Regions from separate parts of the Shewanella sp. WE21 genome, predicted to be linked through region 3. Evidence: predicted binding sites of a transcription regulator. Region 3 holds the regulator's gene; each other region holds the start of a gene.

Region 1 (7,174 bases), 1.6 Mb from region 3:
GCCAATGTTCGACAAGTCGCCAGTGCAACCTGCTGACTCGTTAGTGATTAAACCGCTGGATTTTACTCCCGTTGCCCAATGCGAAACCCCTGAGCAGCGTCAGGCGATTTTTAGCAAAGACAGACCAAAACCTGCGGCAAAAAACTGGGATGGTGTTTTCTAGCTCATGTGAGTTTTCTCGCTAACTTGAGATTAATGGACTTTCATCCGTATAGACGTCTATAATGCGCGCGCTCAGGTCTGATATGCTCTGAGCCTTGTTGGGCGTTAACAGATTGTACGCCCTTTGAACCTAATTTTGAGTCAACCTTCTGTGGTGCTTACGATGATAGTGTCGTGAGATAATCGGGAAGCCAGTGAAATTCTGGCACTGCCCCCGCAACGGTAAAAGGTGAGAGAAGACCGCGTTTGATTGGTGTGTTCAAGAGTGAACCCGAAAGTCAGAATGTGAAAGGTCAGTCTCGCGTTAATCTAACTTTTAATGGATTAACATAGCCTAAGTCCGGAGACCGGCCCTAAAGGTGTTTTTGAGATTTCGGTGGGCAGATCTCAAAATGCGATAATCACCGTCAGTATTTACGACTGAATTAACGGTATCGTGGCGTCAATGCCCCGTTTTCCTTGCAGGAGTTAAAGGTAAAATGGGAACAAATCCAACAAAAATCGCGCTGCTGATCGGCAGCCTTTGCAGTTTTTCAATTATCGCGCCCGTTATGGCGGCTGACGATACCAGCACAGCTAAAGTTGACGAGCATCTTGTCGTGATCGGCCGCTCTGATAAGACCCCCTTAAATATTGCCGCCAATGTGAATGTGATTGATGCAGCCGCGATTGAAATGAGCGGCGCGACTAATTTGACCGACGTCTTACGCGGTCAAAGCGGTATTCAAATTTCGGATAACAATATTGGAACTAGCTTTGCGATGCGTGGTTTTAGCGCCAGCACTGCCGTTAATAACACGCTTATTTTACTTGATGGTCGTCGTCTCAATAATATCGATATCGCCGCACCTAGCCTTAATGCCATTCCGCTTAATCAAGTGGATCGTATTGAAATTTTATCGGGTAGTGCAGGTGTACTTTATGGCGATCAAGCCGTGGGTGGGGTGATTAATATTGTCACTAAGTCCCCTGAAAATACTGGCGGCAGCGTGCAGTTATCTGGCGGTAGTTTTGATACCTATGAAGGTCGTGGTGATGTGTCTGGCGCGATCAACAAAGATTGGCGTTACTTTTTCACCGGTAGTTACAACCAAGGTGACAACTATCGCCAGCATAATGCCAACGAAACCGGCTCTATTCTTGGCCGCATTCAATATAAAACAGCCACAGACTCGTTCTTTGTTGAAACCAGCTACTACGATAACGATCGTGAAAATCCGGGCTCGCTTACTGAAAAGCAATTTAAAGACGATCCCCGTGCTTCATCAAATAAGGTAGAGTATGCCCACGAGATGACCACTGCGGCGCGAACGGGTTACCAGCATCAGCTTAATCAAAACTGGGCGCTGGCGGCTGATTTAGATTACAGCGATACCTTAGTGTCTTCTCTTAATTGGGGGGCGAACAGCCATAACACACGCTCACTGTTAATGTTTAGCCCTAAAGCGTTAGCGAATTACAGCACGCGTCAAGGCGAGCTAAACCTAGTCACAGGTTTAGACATCAGCCGTGGTAAGGCTGATTTTGACACTATGGCGCGCAGTAATGTGCAGCAAATGCAAAGCGCCTATCTACAAGCTACAGTGCCTTTAAGTCATACTTTAAGTTACGTTGTGGGTGGACGATATGCGCGGGTGACCGATGAGTTAGTCGATGGCAATGTCTATCCTAATGGCATGGATTTAGACGAAAATGCCCACGCATTCGAACTGGGTTTAAATTACCGCCCAACTGCGGAGCACAGACTCTATGTGCGCGCCGATGATAACTTCCGTTTTGCCAAAGTGGATGAGCAAGCTTATACATCGCCGGGCGTATTTGGCTTAAAGCCGCAAACAGGCCGTTCCTATGAGGCGGGTTGGGATTGGGCTGTCGCTAGTCAAACCCTGCGAGTCAGCCTATATCGTCTCGATTTAGAGGATGAAATTGTTTATGACTCGAGTGCAGTTAAACCCATAGGTGGAAATTTCAACGGCGCAAACGTTAATGCCGACGCTTCTCTTCGTTATGGCGCGGGTGCCGATTGGGATTGGCAGGTGACTAAAGCGCTGCAGCTAGGGCTGGAATATAACTATACCGACGCCGAATTTACCGATGGTGCTAACGATGGCAAAGAGCTGTCTTGGGTGGCAAAACACACGGGACGCGGTTATGTCAGCATGGATTTTGCTGAGCATTTCCAAGTATTTGCCGAAGCTATCTACACGGGGGATCGTTTTATCGAAGGCGATAACGCTAATCAAGGTGATAAGCTAGCAAGTTACGTGCTTGGTAATTTAGCCTTGAATTATAATCGTGATGCTTGGCTTGCCAGTCTGCGTATCGATAATGTATTCAATAAAGATTATGTCAGTGCAGGTTATTACGGTGGCGATTGGGGGGATAGTTACTATTCTGGTCGAGGTCGCGATATTCGTTTCACTGTGGGCTACCGCTTCTAAATATTAATGAGCTATCTAATAACAAAGCCAGACTCAGTCTGGCTTTTTATTTTTTACGCTGAGTTCAAAGAATAAATCTTAAAATAGGTATAGTCTTGAATATCGTTTTAGTAGAGTGGTTTAATTGTCGTTATCTATAGTGTGTTAGCGGGCAGTCATCACTAAATAGGAGTAATTTATATTTTACTCTGCTGTTTATGGCTGAAATTCTTAGTATTTTAGGTATGATGTGAGCTGTAACCGAATCATCTTATTGTTAATAAACAGGTGTAAAGTGTCTTATGACTGATCTTGAGCAACAGGTTTTTACTCAAGTTAGAGCTATCATAGCGAACGAAGAGCAAGTGATTGGCCGCCGAGGAATTCTAATTCCACTCAAAAAAGCGATCCTTGCTGAAGGCGACATTCGTAATGTGATTGACATTATCTCGAGCGATCCCGCATTGGCAGCGCACATGCTTATGCGCAGTAATTCCGCACAGGCTGCTGTAGTGGAAAATCACAAAACTCGTTCGTTGAAAGAAGCTTTGATCCGCTTAGGTCAAGTTAATATCTATCGCTACGCTTTTACGTTCTATTTAAAAGAACGCCTCGATGAACTGCCACAGCCCTATAAAAAGTTGGTCCAAGGTTATTGGAAGCTGACTGAAGATATTGCAACGGATGCGGTAGATAGCTTAGCGGATATGGAAGGTGTGGAGGTTGATGCTGACGAAGTACAAACCTTAGCTCTGTTCAGTGTGTTCGGCCAAATTATCGCACTGACCGCATTTGCCTATTTAAATGCTAATGCCGAACAGTCATTTCCTTTAAGTGTGATTAAGTCATTGATTGATAATCAACAACAGACCTTAACCATCGAAGCGTTCGAGGCGTTAGATCTCGATCAGGATCTGCGTCAAGAATTTATGATCGCCCATAATTTGCGTCAGACCCGTAATCCTAATTCATCAGGGTTGATACTGCGCCGTGTCTTGTCTATGCGTGGATTGTTGATGAATCCGCTGTAATTTGTCGATGCTATGAAATAGTCATTTGACTCAATAAACAAGCCTGCATTCGCAGGCTTTTTACTCTATGTCACCCGCATTAATTCGTCTTCTGCTGGCGGGATAAACCTTCCCTCGCCACCAGTTGTAACCAATTTTGGATCAATGCAGAGTTAGCACTGTGGCGGCGATAGGCACCAAATAGCGGTCGTTTCAGGCCTTCTTGGCCGAGTTTTACCGTAGCGAGACTCAGTCCATGTCCTTCATTAATCGACCAGCTTGGCAGTGCGGCTATGCCGTCTTTACAGGCGATGCGTTGCAATAACATCATGGTTAAATCACAGGTTTTTTGCTCGCCCGCCTCTATGCCCGCAGGCTCTAAAAAGTGGCGATAAATATCTAAACGTGTCAACGGCACTGGATAACTGATAATAGGCAAGTGTGCTAATTGCTTAGGGGTGACATAGGCTTCTTTCGCTAAAGGATGATCCTTAGCAACCACTAACTTCACTTCAAAATCAAACAAATGCTGGTAGGCGAGTGAATGCCCAGGCACAGGATCTGAGGTTAATACAATATCCAGTTCACCCATTTCTAAGGCATTGAGCGAGTCGAACAGATGACGGCTCGACAAGTCTAACTCGGCTGCCGGATGATCTTGCCTAAATTGCTCCATTACAGGCATTAACCAGCGAAAACAGCTATGGCACTCAATGCCGACACGCAACTGATTGGTTTCGGTTTCCAGCCCATTCTTCAAATCTGTCTCTGTTTCTAACACCTTAGGCAAAATTTCTTCGGCCAGATGCAGCAGGCGTGCACCTTCTTGGGTGAATGACAGTGGCTTACTCTTACGCACAAAAATGGGCGAGTTAATCCTTTGCTCCAGCTCCTTAATCTGGTGGGAGAGGGCGGATTGAGTGACAAAACGTTTTTTGGCTGCGCCCGCCAAACTGCCGCTTTCTTTCAGGGCCATTAAGGTTCGCAGGTGTCTTAGTTCGATCATGTTCACTCCAAGTGAATTTCGCTCATGTTGTGCTTGAAATCAATTCGGTTGCTGGCATAGAGACTAACACAATAAACTTCTAGACGTCCAGACGCCCATTGTTATTTATCAAGGCTGAAATGCTGAAAAGCGCCAAGAGAAAACAATCTGGTGGGTGCAAGTGCCGAATATGGCTTATCTCAAATAAAGGAAGATAGAGTATGCAATTAAATAGTCTTGGGTTTCCCCGTATTGGGCGTCGTCGTGAATTGAAATTTGCCTTAGAAAAATACTGGCGTGGTGAGAGCACTCAGGCGCAATTGCGTGAAGTGGCGAGTGAACTTCGCCGCACCCATTGGCAGTGGCAAACGGCTGTTGGCATTGAGCAAGTTCCCGTAGGTGATTTTGCCTTTTATGATCAAGTGCTGACCTTAAGCGCGACTTTAAATGCCATTCCTGATCGTCATCGTGGTGAAGGGGCAATCGATCTCGATACTTTATTCCGCGTTGCCCGCGGCAGAGCGCCAACGGGCCAAGATGCGCCAGCCTCTGAAATGACCAAGTATTTCAATACTAACTATCACTATCTGGTACCTGAGCTTAGCCAAAACCAAGAGTTTTCGATTGCCTATGAGCAGTTTTTTGAGGAAGTCAGCGAAGCGCAAGCGCTAGGCTATAAAGCCAAACCTGTGCTACTCGGCCCTGTTAGCTACTTGTTCCTTGCTAAAACTGTGGGCCAAGAGTTTGATAAGTTAAGCTTATTACCCAATTTATTAGCTGCTTATGCTGACATTTTGGCTCGTTTTGCTACTCAGGGAGTGCAATGGGTACAGCTCGATGAGCCCATTCTCGCATTGGAATTGGATGGCGAATGGCAAGCGGCGATCACTGAGGCGTATCAAGTCCTCAGCACTGCGAAGGTGAAGATCCTTCTTACCAGTTATTACGGCGGTATCGCACACCATCAAGCGCTGGTATCGGCCTTGCCGGTCGCGGGGTTGCATGTCGATTTAGTCACTGCGCCGGATCAATTGGCAGTCTTTGCCAATGCGCTTGGTCAAGATCAAATTCTGTCGGCGGGTGTGGTCAATGGTCGCAACGTGTGGGCGGCAGAGGTGGATTTGATTGCCGAATGCATAGGCGCGGTTGCCCGTGATCTCGGAGATCGCTTGTGGATCGGTACTTCTTGCTCACTCCTGCACAGCCCTGTGGATTTAGAGGTGGAAGCCACGCTTGAGTTCGCGCTGCGTCAACAACTCGCGTTTGCGAAGCAAAAATTACTCGAACTGGCCAATGTGCGCCAATTGCTACTGGCACCTGAATCTATCGCGGCAAAAGAGATTGTGCAAACCTGTTTGGCACGCCGTGAGGCGAAAGCGCAGGCCGCCGACAGTCAAGTGATTGCCCGCGTTGCCGCGTTGACATCTGCCGATTATGAGCGCGTCAGTGATTTCAGCGTACGCCAAGCAGTGCAGCAGCAGAAATACCGTTTACCTCTGTTGCCGACCACCACCATTGGCTCCTTCCCACAAACACCTGCAATCCGTGGACTACGCAGTCGTTGGCGCAAGGGCGATCTGAGTGATGCACAATATACAGAGCAATTACAACAAGTCACCCGCGATACTATCGACCGCCAGCTTAAACTCGGTATCGATGTACTGGTTCATGGTGAGGCCGAGCGCAACGATATGGTGGAATACTTTGGTGAGCAGCTTGCGGGCGTTGGCTTTACCAAAAATGGTTGGGTGCAAAGTTATGGCTCACGCTGTGTTAAGCCGCCGTTGATCTATGGTGATGTTAGTCGTCCAAAGGCGATGACGGTCGATTGGGCCGAGTTTGCCCAAAGTCTCACCGACAAGCCTGTAAAAGGCATGCTGACTGGCCCTGTGACGATTCTGCATTGGTCATTCGCCCGTGAAGATATCGGCCGTGATGTGATTGCGACTCAGCTGGCGCTGGCGATCCGTGATGAAGTGGTGGACTTACAAAATGCCGGTATTGGTATTATACAAATCGATGAGCCCGCCTTCCGTGAAGGTCTGCCATTGAAACAAAGTGAGTGGCAAGCCTATTTAGATTGGGCGGTGAATGCCTTTAAACTCAGTGCTGCTGGGGTGATTGATGAGACTCAAATCCACACCCACATGTGTTACAGCGAGTTTAACGATACGATTGCCGCGATTGCCGCCATGGATGCCGATGTGATTACTATCGAGACTTCGCGTTCACGGATGGAGTTACTCAACGCCTTTGAAGATTTTGAGTATCCCAATGAAATCGGCCCAGGTGTGTATGACATTCATTCGCCAAACACCCCAAGTGTGGAGGCCATGGTGCACTTAATCGAGAAAGCGGCGCAAAAAGTGCCCGTACGTCAGCTGTGGGTCAACCCAGATTGTGGCCTAAAAACCCGTACTTGGGATGAAGTCGAACCCGCTTTGAAAAACATGGTCGATGCCACGCGAGAACTACGTCGCCGCCTTGGTTAATATTATGCTTGAGTGAAATATTTTTTTACTGAGTTTATTGAGTTAGTAACAGCGGATGCTTATGCATCCGTTGTTTATTGCTTGCCGATTGACTTAAGCATCTCG
Region 2 (7,174 bases), 420 kb from region 3:
GCGAGCTTACATATTAGAGTTATCATCTAGCCTCAATCTTACAGATAGGAAGGAATCTTTAGAGAATTTAATTCATAGTACCTCATTGGTAAATGTTTCTATTGAGAAAATTGACTTGATAGAGCACATATATTCTACTTGTAAGGGTATTTGCAGAAAAACTGTAAGAGATGCATTGAATGATGCTTTGTTATTAACTATTGAAGATAACTCTTCTGAGTTTGCGGAGAAGAGAAAAGATTTAATTGATGCATGTTATGAATTGGATGAAAAACTGTCTAGTACATTATCTTCGTTAACTGATAGTGATCCTTATCGTAGGAAACTAATAGAAAGTAATATTGAAGATAAGAAGTGTAAGGAAAAAATTCTTGATGACTTTAATGAATATGGGTCAAAGAATTTAAATGAAGTCGAACAAGGTGAGTATGCTAAGTTTTGTAAAAATCAATTGGCAAAAATGAATGCCAATAAATCTGAGAAAAGAAAAGTATCTCAGCTTTTTAAGTTTATACAAAATCTTGAATATGTGTCGTCTGAAAATGCTCATACAATACTTAGCTTTTTCCTTCAAGCCTATGGTGATAGTTTTAAAACTGTTGAACAGTCAAATGATTGTCTTCAACCTATTTTTAAGTCATTAAAGTCAAATGCAAATGAATTTTGTGATATATATAAAATATCCGAAATATATCAAGTTGTTAATGCTAATGAGACGGACTCTATTGTTTTGGATACTGGAGATGATGAAATTAGACGCTCTATATCATTTATCAGAGGATGGGCTTCAAATAAAGATATTGCAAGCGTGATTATTTCTGAGCCTTATTTCTGTGTTGATGATTTAGTGTTTATTTCTGATGCTTTTGATAGAGACTATTCTGTTGATTTTAAAATAATTTCAAGCGTTGATAGTTACAATAATTTGGTTAAGCAAATGTCGATGTGTGGTAATTTTGATGATTTAGATGAATATTTGGAGTGTTATTGGAAGGATAATATCTGTCCTGATAGTAACCCTAGGATTGAGTTTATATTTTGTGGAACAAAAATTGATCCTAAACCTATGATTCATGATCGTTGGTGGTTAGATGAGCTTGGGGCTAATGGAATTAAGCTCGGTACTTCAATTAATGGGATTGGTAATAAAATTAGTGGAATAAACATCCTTTCAAGTTCAGAATCTCTAAATGTTTCACAAAAACTTAATTCTATTGTTCGAAAGACATTAAAGGAAAGTAAGGGCGAGCGAGTTATATACAAATCCGCGATGATTTTTTAATGTTATTTACCAATAGCTAGGATATGTCTAACTCTTTCAATGCGAAAAGTTAATTCTAATGCCACAGACGTTCACCGATCCCCTGCGAAGTTGTCGAAATACGCAGATAAAAATGCCGTGGCGACATCATGGATGATGGCGCAGGCTCGGGGGCACATGGATGTGCCATCTGAGCCGTTAGGCGATTTTTATTGGAGTATGAGACCGGAAACTAATGCATGTAACTTCGCTAGGGGCGGCAAGGGGAGATGCAAGAGGGGGATTGCTGTTGATCCCCTTCTTGCCCTGGTGTGGAATGGAATTCCACGACTTTGATTTTGATTTAAAATTTCAAACGAAGTTTGAATCAGCTTTTCAAACCGCGTTAGCGTAAGTCCGATCCTAATTACTCAGGATCACTCCCTACTCTGGATCATAATCCAACACTGGCGCCAGCCACTTCTCCGTCTCAGCTACAGTCATCCCTTTACGCTTCGCATAATCTTCCACTTGATCGCGGCCTATGTTACTCACGCCAAAGTAGCGGGATTTCGGGTGGGCGAAATACCAGCCCGATACTGCCGCTGTGGGGAACATGGCGTAGCTTTCGGTGATGTTCAAGTCGATGGTTTCATCGGGCTTGAGCAAGTCCCATAACAAGCCTTTTTCTGTGTGGTCTGGGCAAGCTGGGTAACCCGGTGCGGGGCGTATGCCTTTGTATTTCTCGCGGATTAAGGCTTCGTTACTTAACTGCTCGTCGGCCGCATAACCCCAAAACTCTTTACGTACCCGTTCGTGCATCCGTTCGGCAAAGGCTTCGGCCAAACGGTCGGCTAAGCATTTGAGCATGATGGCGTTATAGTCGTCATGGTTGGCTTCAAAACGCGCCACATGTTCGTCTATGCCGTGGCCTGTGGTCACCGCAAAGCCGCCCATGTAATCGGCGACGCCTGAGTCTTTTGGCGCAACAAAGTCAGATAGACAGAAGTTGTCGTTACCGACACGTTCAAGCTGCATCCGCAGGTGATGTGTGGTCATTTCAACAGTGGTGCGCGACTCATCGGTGTACAGCTCAATGTCGTCGTAATTGACGGTATTGGCTGGGAATAAGCCGATAACCGCTTTTGCCGTGAGCCATTTTTCTTCGATGATTTGTTTGAGCATGGCCTGACCATCGGCGAACAGCTTTTGCGCTTCTTCACCGACCACTTTATCGGTGAGGATTTCAGGGTAATGGCCGTGCAGTTCCCAAGAGCGGAAAAACGGTGTCCAGTCGATACGTTCGACTAAATCTTCTAACGGATAATTATCAAATACTTGGCGACCGAGCACGTTTGGCGTAAACGGGGTGTAGTTGGCCCAATCGTGTTGGCAGCGGTTTTCACGGGCCGCTTCGAGTGACACAATTTCTTTGCGCTTGGCTTGGGATAAACGTTTAGTGCGCATGTCGTCGTATTCAGCATAGGTTTCGTCTATGGTCGCTTGGCGTGTCTCGTTGTTGATGAGCTTACTCACCATAGGCACGGCGCGGGACGCATCGGCGATATAGATAGCGCCATGGGGATAATGGGGCGCAATTTTCACCGCTGTGTGGATTTTAGAGCAAGTGGCGCCGCCGATGATCGCCGGAATGGTTAAGCCTTCACGGTGGAAGGTTTTCACGTTATGCACCATCTCGTCCAGACTCGGCGTGATGAGCCCCGACATGCCGATGATATCGATATTGTGTTCTTTCACGGCGTCGAGAATTCGCTCCACCGACACCATCACACCTAAATCGAATACCTCAAAACCGTTACAGGCGAGCACTACGCCGACGATATTTTTGCCGATATCGTGCACGTCGCCTTTTACCGTCACCATCAAAATCTTGCCATTAGATTGGCCTTCGACCTTTTCAAGCTCGATATAGGGGTTTAAGTAAGCCACGGCTTTTTTCATCACCCGCGCCGATTTCACCACCTGCGGCAGGAACATTTTGCCCGAGCCGAACAAGTCGCCGACCACGTTCATGCCGTCCATCAAGGCGCCTTCAATCACATCCAGCGGACGTTTCGCTTCTTGGCGAGCGGCTTCGGTATCTTCATCAATAAATTCGGTAATGCCTTTGACGAGCGCATGGGACAAGCGTTGGCTCACCGGCCAGCTGCGCCATTCTAAATCTTCTTTCTTACCGACCTGCGCGCCATCACCGCGGAATTTCTCTGCGATTTCAAGTAACTGCTCGGTATTGCTTGAGCCTTCAATTGGGCAGGGCAAGTTAAGCACCACGTTTTCGACCCGCACTTTAAGTTCAGGATCGATATCGTCGTAAATGGCTAATTGGCCCGCGTTGACAATGCCCATGTCCATGCCGACTTTGATGGCGTGGTACAGGAATACCGCGTGAATCGCTTCGCGCACTGGGTTGTTACCGCGGAATGAGAACGACACGTTCGATACGCCGCCCGAAATCATTGCGTGGGGCAGGGTGGTTTTAATCGCTTTAATGGCATCAATAAAATCGACGGCATAGTTGTCGTGTTCATCGATACCTGTGGCGATGGCGAAAATATTCGGGTCGAAGATGATGTCTTCGGGCGGAAAGCCGACCTTATCGACCAACACCCGATAGGCGCGGGTACAGATTTCGATTTTACGCGCTTTAGTGTCGGCCTGACCTTGCTCGTCGAACGCCATGATAATGGCCGCCGCACCGTAGCGTTTCACTAAGGTGGCTTGCTCAATAAACTTGGCTTCGCCTTCTTTGAGGGAAATAGAGTTAACTATGCCCTTGCCTTGAATACATTTGAGGCCAGCTTCGATCACTTCCCATTTAGAGGAGTCGATCATAATAGGTACGCGGCTGATGTCGGGCTCAGAGGCTATCAAGTTTAAAAACTTGTGCATGATCTCGGCGCCATCGAGCATGCCTTCGTCCATGTTGATGTCGATGATTTGCGCGCCGCTTTCGACCTGCTCGCGGGCGACATCGAGCGCTTGCTCAAACTTGCCTTCTTTGATCAACTTTAAAAACTTGGCCGAGCCTGTAACGTTGGTGCGCTCACCCACGTTAACGAACAGGGATTGGGCGTCGATAGTCAGTGGTTCCAAACCTGCCAAGCGGCAAGCGACCGGAATGTCCGGCAAAATACGTGGATCGTGACGGCTCACCGCTTCGCGGATCACGCGGATATGTTCAGGCGTACTACCACAACAACCCCCGATAATATTAAGCATGCCTTCGCGCGCCCAATCTTCGATCACGTTCGCCATGTCTTCTGGGGTTTCATCGTAACCGCCAAACTCGTTCGGCAGGCCTGCATTCGGATGCGCCGACACATAACACTCACTGATGCGGGATAATTCTTCCACATAGGGGCGTAATTCTTTTGGCCCAAGTGCACAGTTAAGACCGATAGATAAGGGCTTGATATGGCGAAGGGAATTGTAAAAGGCTTCGGTCGTTTGGCCAGTCAGTGTGCGGCCAGAGGCATCGGTAATGGTGCCCGAAATCATGATCGGCAATCTGTCTTTAGAATGCTGACCGAATAAGTCATCGAATACGGATTCAATCGCAAACAGCGCAGCCTTGGCGTTTAAGGTATCGAATATGGTCTCGACCATAATGATATCCGCGCCGCCTTCAATCAGCGCCTTAGTGGATTCTTTGTAAGCAGTCACTAACTCATCGAAGCTGACGTTGCGGTAGCCTGGGTCGTTCACATCAGGGCTAATCGAACACGTACGGTTAGTGGGGCCTAACACACCGGCGACGTAGCGTGGAATGCCTGTGGCAGCAAAGGCTGCATCACAGGCTTCACGGGCGAGGCGCGCGCCGACTAAGTTAATTTCGGCGGACAGCGACTGCATGTCGTAGTCGGCCATGGCGATGGTGGTGGCGTTAAAGGTGTTGGTTTCAATGATGTCGGCACCGGCGTTTAAGTAGTCGGTGTGAATTTGTTTGATGATGTGGGGTTGTGACAAGACCAATAGGTCGTTGTTGCCTTTGACGTCAGTGTGCCAATCTTTAAAGCGTTCGCCGCGATAGTCCTCTTCTTCCAGCTTGTAGCCTTGGATCATAGTGCCCATGGCACCGTCTAAGATCAGAATGCGCTCTGCAAGCTGTTTGCGAATGTCTGCTAATATTTGGCTGGCTTTGGTTGAGGGTATCGTCATAAATAATTACCTTAAATACAGCTAAGTTAAGTCCAAAAATCGGCCATTGTTATGCTAAGTGCATTTTATTGTCGTCAGCCGACATTTTTTGAATACTTGTTCTTAAAAATTTGTTTTGGACATTTAAACGTATAGACGTCCATAATACGCGACTTATGATTGTCAGGGCAAGATGAAAGTCAAAGGCATTAGGAGCGAGAATCGAGAATCTAGAATTTAGGCCCTCGGTTTGAGTTCCTAGCATCTAGTCCCTAACTAAAAAGGCATATATGAAACAAGTTCGATTGTTATTGTTGCGCCACGGTGAGTGTGAAGGCGGCGCTATTTTGCGGGGTCGTGTGGATGTGCCTTTAAGCAAAAAGGGTTGGCAACAAATGTCGGCAGCAGTTGAGTCACAGGCCAGCGTGTGTAGCGCGATTTATAGCTCGACTTCACGCCGCTGCGCCGATTTTGCCCACGCTTTTGCCGCCGAGTTGCATTCGACGGCGGCACTGATATCTGAGTCAAGGCCATTGCAGGCGCAGTGTTTGTCGGGTTTACAGGAAATTGATTTTGGTGATTGGGACGGTTGTCGGCTCGATGAACTGTATCAACAAGAGGGCGAACGTTTAGCGGCGTATTGGCAAGACCCTTGGCAAACTCCGCCGCCCAATGGTGAAACTATGGCAAGTTTTGAGTTGCGGGTGAATGGGACGATTGACCAGATACTCGCCGCCGAGTTTGAACGATTGACCCTTGACTCACATAAAATTGGTAATGAAAACAGTGCCGTTAATGAAACCACTGACAATATGCCAGCCACTCAAGTGTGGGTCGTGACCCACGGCGGGGTGATCCGTCACTTAATAGCGCGTGCCCTAGGGGTTGAACGGGCGGTGGGGTTTTATAGTCAACTCGATTTACCCGTGGCGGCCGTGGTGACTATTAATGTGCTGCAAGATGAACAGGGTGCCTGCTATTGGCGTTTAGATTGGCCGAGTGGGCGCAGGTGTTGAGGCCTTATTTCACTATCTCGGCGCTATGGTGTAGGCGTGATCGTTTGGCGAGAATAAGCTGACATGAAAATATTCTGATTTAAACAGCATTGCCTAATGGGATAGATGTAGGATAATGCTTTTCCCTGACGTTTGAACGAGATAGCGTATTACATGCGCAATGAGTGATAACGTCGCAGAAATAGGTGTTGGGAATAGACTCTCTTTGTTCGAATCGCTCCGTTGTTTTTATTCACAGTGGCGTTGTTAACAAAGAGCATATCAACCCAAACATAATAGGGAATCGGGGAGCTGCTCGTCAGTCAGCCCGAACTGTGCCCGCAACTGTGAGTAGTTTAAAGAAGCACCTAGATTCTAGAGCCTAGCTCCTTCTTTTCTACGAGTCAGGAGACCTGCCTATTTCTGTTATCGCTGCGTGCAGCCTTAGTTCTCGAGCGGGTGACTCGAGGGAGCAGATGACAATGTGCACAACCTTTTTTTATACAGGTTTGGACTCGATAGGAGCGCCGCTTAGGTGAAACTTTCCGCAATCCAAACTAACAGCCCCGTGAATGACACTAACCCGTCATTGAGCCCGTCAGTCGCGCTCAATGTGAGCCAGTTGAGCTGGTGTATCGATGGCAAAACCATACTTTCCGATATTAACTTTACGCTGCCAACGGGGCAGATGCTGGGGCTGATTGGCCCTAACGGTGCGGGCAAGTCTAGCTTGTTGCGCTGTTTGTATCGGTTTGTTCGCCCGACTCAGGGCAAAATTACC
Region 3 (7,174 bases):
GGAAACCCAGAAGATGGCGAGTCGTCAGCACCTCGAAACCGAGCAAGTTGCCACCGCAATGAATGAAATGGCCGCAACGGTTCAAGAAGTTGCCCATAACGCGACCGATGCGGCCGATGCCGCCAATCATGCCAATGACTCAACCGAACAAGGCAAATTGGTTGTACAAAAAGTGGTAACCACTATCGCCATATTGGCCGAGGAAATAGCCACAGCAGCGAGTGAAATCAATGAATTAGAGCGTAATACCGCTGAAATTGATTCTGTGCTTGTGGTTATCCGTAATATTGCCGACCAAACTAATTTACTCGCACTCAATGCGGCAATTGAAGCCGCAAGGGCGGGAGAACAAGGTCGAGGGTTTGCAGTCGTTGCCGATGAAGTACGCACTCTGGCGAGTCGCACTCAAGCATCTACGGCAGAAATTCAGCAGATGATCGAAGCGCTTCAGCATAAAGCTAAGTCTACAGTCAATGCGATGGAAACCAGCACCCGCACCACCCAAAGCTGTGTATCCCAAGTTCACCAAGCGGGTGAAGCACTCGAAGCCATTACCCATGCGGTTTCCACCATTAGCCAGATGAATATCCAGATCGCCAGCGCTGCAAATGAGCAATGTGCGGTTTCGGCTGAGATTAATAAAAATGTTAATAACATCAATGATATTGCGACCAATGCGACAGATAGTGCGGTACAAACCGCACGCGCTGGCGATGAACTTGCCCAACTCGCAGCCCGTTTAACAACTTTATTAGCTCAATTTAGAATTTAAACAAAACAAAACGCCGCATTCTCTGCGGCGTTTTTATTAGCTTATTTTATAAAGTTTTATTTAGGACGCACGCCTAAAGTGTGGCAAATCGCGTAGGTCAATTCGGCGCGATTTAAGGTGTAAAAATGGAAATCCTTCACGCCTTCGCGGGACAGCACTTTCACCATGTCGATGGCCACGTTTGCCCCCACCAATTGGCGTGTACCCGCATCGTTTTCTAGGCCGTCGAATTGCTTATGTAACCAATTCGGTAACGACACATTGGTCATACCCGCGAAACGTTTTAGCTGGGTAAAGTTAGTCACAGGTAAGATGCCCGGCACAATTTCAACGTCGATACCGGCGGCAACGCAGCGATCACGAAAACGCAGGTAAGATTCCACATCGAAGAAAAACTGGGTAATGGCACGGCTAGCGCCCGCATCAATCTTACGCTTAAGGTTGATCAAATCCGCCTGTGCATTGCTCGCATCGGGATGCACTTCTGGATAGGCCGCAACGGAAATATCAAAGTCAGCCACTGAGCGCAGCAAACGCACTAAATCCACCGCAAAACGGGTTGGCTTGGGGCTGCCTGCGGGCAAATCACCACGCAGTGCCACTATGTCACGAATGCCCGATTTCCAATAATGCTTAGCCAGTTCTAACAGCTCTTCATCGCTGGCATCCACTAAGGTTAAGTGCGGCGCGGCAACGAGGTCGGTTTCCTGTTGGATACGTTCAATCACGCCATGGGTGCGGTCGCGAACACCTGAGTTAGCACCGTAAGTCACAGACACAAACTTAGGATTCAGCGGCTCTAAACGACGGATAGAGTTCCACAGGATCTGTTCCATTTCGGGGGTCGATGGCGGGAAAAACTCAAAAGAAACATTAATATCGCCATTAAGCTCAGACAAGCTCTGGTTCAGCGATTGTGAATGTTGTGCGTGATGAAAAGCCATGTGTATTTCCTCAACCGCCCTTGGCGCTACTCTTTGCTAGTATGAATTAGTTCAAATGGACGTTTGGACGTCTATATGTCCATATACTAGAGAAACTGAGATGTAAGTCAAGCCCAAAAATACCCATAAACCGCATTTAATCTCGGTTAATTCGATAGATTTATTCTAGCCAATAAAAAAGGACTCGAAGGAGTCCTTTAAGAGGCTTGATACCGCGTTATTCCTGCAGCAGATCGCGACAGATCTGGGTCAGATCCGACTGCACCGCCGCCGCTGTCACTTCGCGTCCAGCGCCCGGTCCACGGATGATCAGCGGATTACCTTGGTAGAAGACACTGCGGATCACAAACACATTATCACCAGGGGTTAAGTTGGCGTAAGGGTGATGGGTATCAATCCACTGCAAACCCACCTCGGCCTTGAGCTCTGGGCCGCTGTTGTCTAAGGATGCCACATATCTGAGCACCTTATTTTGCTCCGCCGCCGCACCATACTGTTGCAGCAGATCGGCATCTAACTCGGCAATGCGGGTGAGAAATTGATCTAAGGGAATATCCGCCAAAGCGGCTGGCACGAGTGAACGCAGTTCAATATCTTCAAGCTCGATTTCAAGGCCAATTTCACGGGCCAAAATAAGCAGTTTACGCTGCATATCACGGCCGGAGAGATCGTCGCGGGGATCGGGTTCAGTAATACCTAAGCCTCTGGCTTCAATTACTAATTCTGAAAATGGCTTGCTGGTATCGTATTTTTCAAATAACCAACACAAGGTGCCAGAGAAAATCCCGCCTACCGCTTCAACACTATCACCGCTGTTACGCAGATCATTTAACGCGTGTTGGATAGGTAAACCTGCGCCACAGCTGGCGTTATAGCGCCAAAACAAACGACGGTTACCCAGTTGCTGCTTTAACTCTCGATAGAAAGGCAGTGGACCCGAGCCCGCAAGTTTATTCGCGCTCACCACATGGATGCCACGCTCGAACAATTCTGGATATTGCAGCGTCAAACTGGCGCTGGCACTGATATCTAAGGCCACCAGCTCATCGCAGTTAACTTGCTCTAATTGCTCGAATAAATGTTCATACTGCCAAGGCGTTGCTTCAGTATTAAACTCTGTTTGCCACGCGGCAAGATTAATGCCAGTGGATTTAATCAAGGCTTTACTCGAACTGACTAAACCGACTAACTCAACACTAGCTTCGAGTTCATGGTCTAGTGAGGGTGAAACCGACTTAAACAGATCGATCCAAGCCTCACCGATATTACCCACACCGAGCAGCAGGACGCCAATGCGTTTACGCGGGCCAGCGCAGCGACGGTGAACTTTTTGGGTTAACAGATTCACCTGTGACTGGGGCACTAACGTCACTAAACTTAAATCGCCACTGAACAAAGGTTTAGCATCACGGCTCAGTAAACGCGCGAAGCTGCGGCGATAATGTTCGGCGTCGGCACTTACTAATGCGACTAAACCAAAATCTGTGTTGATCTGCTGCTCGCTGATCCCTAATGCTTCTGCCTCGGCATCGAGTAATCTTTGAACTTGTTTTTGATTCTCAGCGGTATAGGCAAGTTCAACCCTTTGATGGGCAGAGGTCCAATGGGCCAATGGCGTTAAACCTGCGGCGATCAATAGATCTAATAAACGGGTTAACTCACCCGTGAGTTTAAAGCCGAACAGGACAACAGCATTAAGATTAGTCACCACAGGCGCGCTCGCCGACGAACTGTGGGGCGCGATTAAGGTAAAGTCGGTGTGGGACGCATAACTTGAACGCACCGCTAAGCTCACTTCGGTATTGAATAACGGCTGCAAAGTGCGCGAATGCAATACTGGCGAGCCCAAACGCGCTAGGCGATCGGCTTCGGCAAGTGACATACTTTTCAGTAACTTGGCATCGTTGATTTTATTAGGATCGGCGTTGAACACCCCTTCCACATCGGTCCAAATGGTCACGCGCTCGATATCGGCGAGACTAGCAATCAGGCTGGCACTAAAATCTGAACCATTACGGCCAAGTAATAGGGTATCGCCACGCTCGTTAGCACAGATAAAACCTGTGATCACTAAGCGTTCATTTGGATGCGCGGCTAATAGGGCTTGTACTTTAGCGCGGGATTCTTGTACCCGAATTTGTGGCACAGCGGCTTCATCGGCCACTAAAATTGAACAGGCATCCACATGGCTTGCTGCCACGCCAGATTCGCGCAGCAGCGCCGCCATTAAACGTGCCGACCAACGTTCGCCAAAGCTCACCACATGGTTGATTTGGTATTCGTTGCGCTCATCTAAAGACAACAAGCTGATGAGTTGCGCTTTATCAGTGGCCAAACGCTCACGCAGATCTCGGGCTTGTTCATTCGACAACAACTGCTCAATCAACCCCTGTTGGTAACTGATCAGCACTTGTAATTCTTCTTGCCATAGCTGACCCGCATCACGCAGCGCTAATAATTTATACAGGAAATTCGTGCTTTTACCCGCTGCAGAGACCACCACGAGATCATCACTATGACCGTGGGTTAACAGGATATGGGCGACTCGGCGATAACAATCGGCATCCGCTAAACTGGAGCCACCAAATTTATGTAAGTGACAACGTGCCATCTATTATTCCTCTACTGACAAGCCGCAACGGCGGCTAATCCTGCTTGAATATCTGCAACTAAATCGGCGGCATCTTCAATACCCACCGATAGACGCAATAGGGTGTCCTTAATACCAGCCTCGAAGCGCGCCTGCGGCTCCATGGCTCTGTGGGTCATAGTTGCGGGCACGGCCACTAAACTTTCGACGCCACCTAAACTTTCCGCCACGCTAAATAAGCTGAGTGCACCTAAAAAGGCCACCACTTCGGCCTCACCGCCTTTGAGCTCAAAACTCAGCATAGCGCCAAAGCCCTGTTGTTGCTTGGCCGCAATGGCGTGACCAGGGTGATCCGCAAGACCGGGGTAATAGACTTTGCTCACCACAGGGCTTTGGGTTAATACCTCAATAATACGCTGGGCATTGGCTTGATGCTCGCGAATACGCACCGCTAAGGTACGCAGGCCGCGCAGGGTCAGATAACTGTCGAAGGCTGACCCCGTTAAGCCTAGAGTGTTCGACCACCAATGTAAGCTTTCGCCGATTTGCGCGTCTTTGGCGACCACAGCGCCGCCGACCACATCGCTGTGACCATTGATATATTTAGTGGTGGAGTGGATAACGATATCCGCGCCTAACAATAGGGGTTGTTGCAATATTGGCGATAAAAAAGTGTTATCGACCACCACCAGCGCGCTGACCTCATGGCTCGCCTTAGCAATGGCTTCGATATCTACCACACGCAATAACGGGTTCGATGGGGTTTCGAGCCACACCATCTTAGGATTCTGCGCAATGGCGGCGGCTAACGCTTGGCTGTCGGTTTGGTCGACCACAATGAGCTTAAACTGGCCTTTCTTCGCCAAGTTGGTAAATAAACGGTAGGAACCACCATAGCAATCATGGGGCACAACTAATAGGTCATCGGGGCCGAGCAAAGTAGTCACTAAGGTGATGGCCGCCATGCCAGTGCACGTCACTATGCCAGTGGCGCCCTTTTCTAATTGCGCTAATGCTTCGCCTAAAATGCAGCGCGTTGGGTTGCCTGAACGACTGTAATCGAATTCGCGGGGATTTTTATGACCATCGAAGGCGTAATTAGTCGACAAATAAATCGGTGGCACAACTGCGCCATATTGAGTATCGCTTTCGATACCCTGACGCACTGCCAGTGTGGCTAATTGACGCTCTGCCATGGGTGGACTCCTAAATTCGATAGACTGATAGAGATGTCTGGACGTCTAAATGTACCTAAGCCCAACGCCATCGTCAATAGGCGTGAAGACGTTTAGACGTCTGAACATAAAGAAATCTGTTTGCAATCACAAAGAAATAGTAGCAATAATTTGACTGTTCTTTGTAAGGGTTTAAAATCTGCCCCGAATTTAGCGTTATAACAGGTGAGTCAATGACTGAATGGAATGGGGAATACATCAGCCCCTATGCTGAACATGGCAAGAAGAATGAACAAGTAAAAAAAATTACTGTGTCTATTCCGCTCAAAGTGCTTAAGGTCCTCACGGACGAACGTACTCGTCGTCAGGTCAATAATTTGCGTCACGCCACCAACAGCGAGCTGTTGTGTGAGGCATTTTTGCACGCCTACACTGGCCAGCCATTGCCCAACGATGAAGATCTGTCAAAAGATAATCCAGACAGCATTCCCGCTGAAGCCAAGTTGTTGATGGATCAAATGGGAATAGAGTGGGAAGACATGGAATAGCGACTCGTCGCTTTCAAAGTCATATCACAGTGCTCATCAATAGGGATCGTTAACGATCCCTTTTTGTTTATACCCAAGCGACTTCAAACTTTAAATTTCACCATCTTGAGTTGGTTTGGGATATAGGAAATCCTATGTTTTCTATGATAGATCCACAGACACTCGCCTTAGCCTCGCTGGTCGTGTTTCTGGGCGCATTAACCCAAAGTCTTATTGGGTTTGGGCTTGCGGTTGTCGCCAGTCCTTTGCTGTATATCGTCGATCCACAACTTGTACCTGCGCCTGTTATTGCTATGGGTTTCTCCATCGCCCTGCTGACCTTAGTGCGTGAACGCGGTCACTTAGAATTCAATGGCTTGCAATATGCGCTCCTAGGTCGCGTGCCCGGCGGTTTTATCGGCGCGAGTTTATTGCTGTTTGCGCCTCAACCCATACTGGGTTTATCCATCGCCGCCATTGTGACTGTCGCAGTGATCCTCAGCCTGTATAAATTCAGCCTGCCAGTGAATAAGAAAACCCTCTTCGGTGCGGGCGTGGTTTCAGGGATCTTCGGCAATATCGCCGCAATTGGTGGCCCGCCGATGGCGATTTTGTTAGCAGGCAAAGATGCCTCGCAGTTTCGCGCAGCCCTGTCGGCCTTCTTCATTTTTAGCTCCATGATTGCATTGGTCATTTTAGCGATCACTGGCTTATTAGAATTAAAACATCTTTGGCTGTCGTTGATGCTGCTCCCCTCAGTGATTTTAGGTTACTTAGTCGCAGGACGATTAGTGGGCCATGTCGATAAAGAGAAGACAAAGATGGCGACGTTAGTCCTGTGCAGTATCAGCGCCTTAGTGCTAACAGTGAAGTCGGTTATCGAGTTATTACCCCAATAAGCGTCCTGCTTGTACTGGCAAACCTTCTCAAGATTCAAACAATAAAAAAGCACTGACATTGCCAGTGCTTTTTCTTTATCTATCAATATGTAAAGCCAGCTTACACTCAGCTTAAATAGCTTTGCCCTGCGTACACAATAAAGTGTCTTAAAGCGAGTACGCCCGTTAAGCTCGCGCAGGCAACCATGATCATCGCGCCCTTAGTGTGGCGAGTCGCGGCGGGTAGCAGCATAAACAGCAATGGAATACCAAAACCTATACCGACAA

What was found. Region 3 encodes MetJ, which represses methionine synthesis genes. Its sites were predicted from a motif close to TAGACGTCTAGACGTCTA; they were not measured.
Region 1: a site for MetJ is predicted at 4,671-4,688, ahead of metE (5-methyltetrahydropteroyltriglutamate--homocysteine S-methyltransferase). Genes of this name have one in related genera too.
Region 2: a site for MetJ is predicted at 5,544-5,561, ahead of metH (methionine synthase). Genes of this name have one in related genera too.

What each region holds. Positions count from the first base shown of each region.
Region 1 covers NZ_CP023019.1:913,310-920,483, reverse strand. The annotation lists gene CKQ84_RS03885 (hypothetical protein) at 1-163, shown strand, start outside; cobalamin riboswitch at 298-533, shown strand; gene CKQ84_RS03880 (TonB-dependent receptor) at 642-2,603, shown strand; gene CKQ84_RS03875 (HDOD domain-containing protein) at 2,885-3,613, shown strand; gene CKQ84_RS03870 (LysR family transcriptional regulator) at 3,693-4,598, opposite strand; gene metE (5-methyltetrahydropteroyltriglutamate--homocysteine S-methyltransferase) at 4,799-7,069, shown strand; gene queG (tRNA epoxyqueuosine(34) reductase QueG) at 7,163-7,174, opposite strand, start outside.
Region 2 covers NZ_CP023019.1:2,975,998-2,983,171, forward strand. The annotation lists gene CKQ84_RS12955 (NACHT domain-containing protein) at 1-1,282, shown strand, start outside; gene metH (methionine synthase) at 1,685-5,419, opposite strand; gene CKQ84_RS12970 (histidine phosphatase family protein) at 5,689-6,414, shown strand; cobalamin riboswitch at 6,636-6,829, shown strand; gene CKQ84_RS12975 (ABC transporter ATP-binding protein) at 6,929-7,174, shown strand, end outside.
Region 3 covers NZ_CP023019.1:2,555,654-2,562,827, reverse strand. The annotation lists gene CKQ84_RS11150 (methyl-accepting chemotaxis protein) at 1-772, shown strand, start outside; gene metF (methylenetetrahydrofolate reductase) at 829-1,716, opposite strand; gene CKQ84_RS11140 (bifunctional aspartate kinase/homoserine dehydrogenase II) at 1,934-4,327, opposite strand; gene metB (cystathionine gamma-synthase) at 4,339-5,502, opposite strand; gene metJ (met regulon transcriptional regulator MetJ) at 5,715-6,029, shown strand; gene CKQ84_RS11125 (sulfite exporter TauE/SafE family protein) at 6,164-6,907, shown strand; gene nrfD (NrfD/PsrC family molybdoenzyme membrane anchor subunit) at 7,014-7,174, opposite strand, start outside.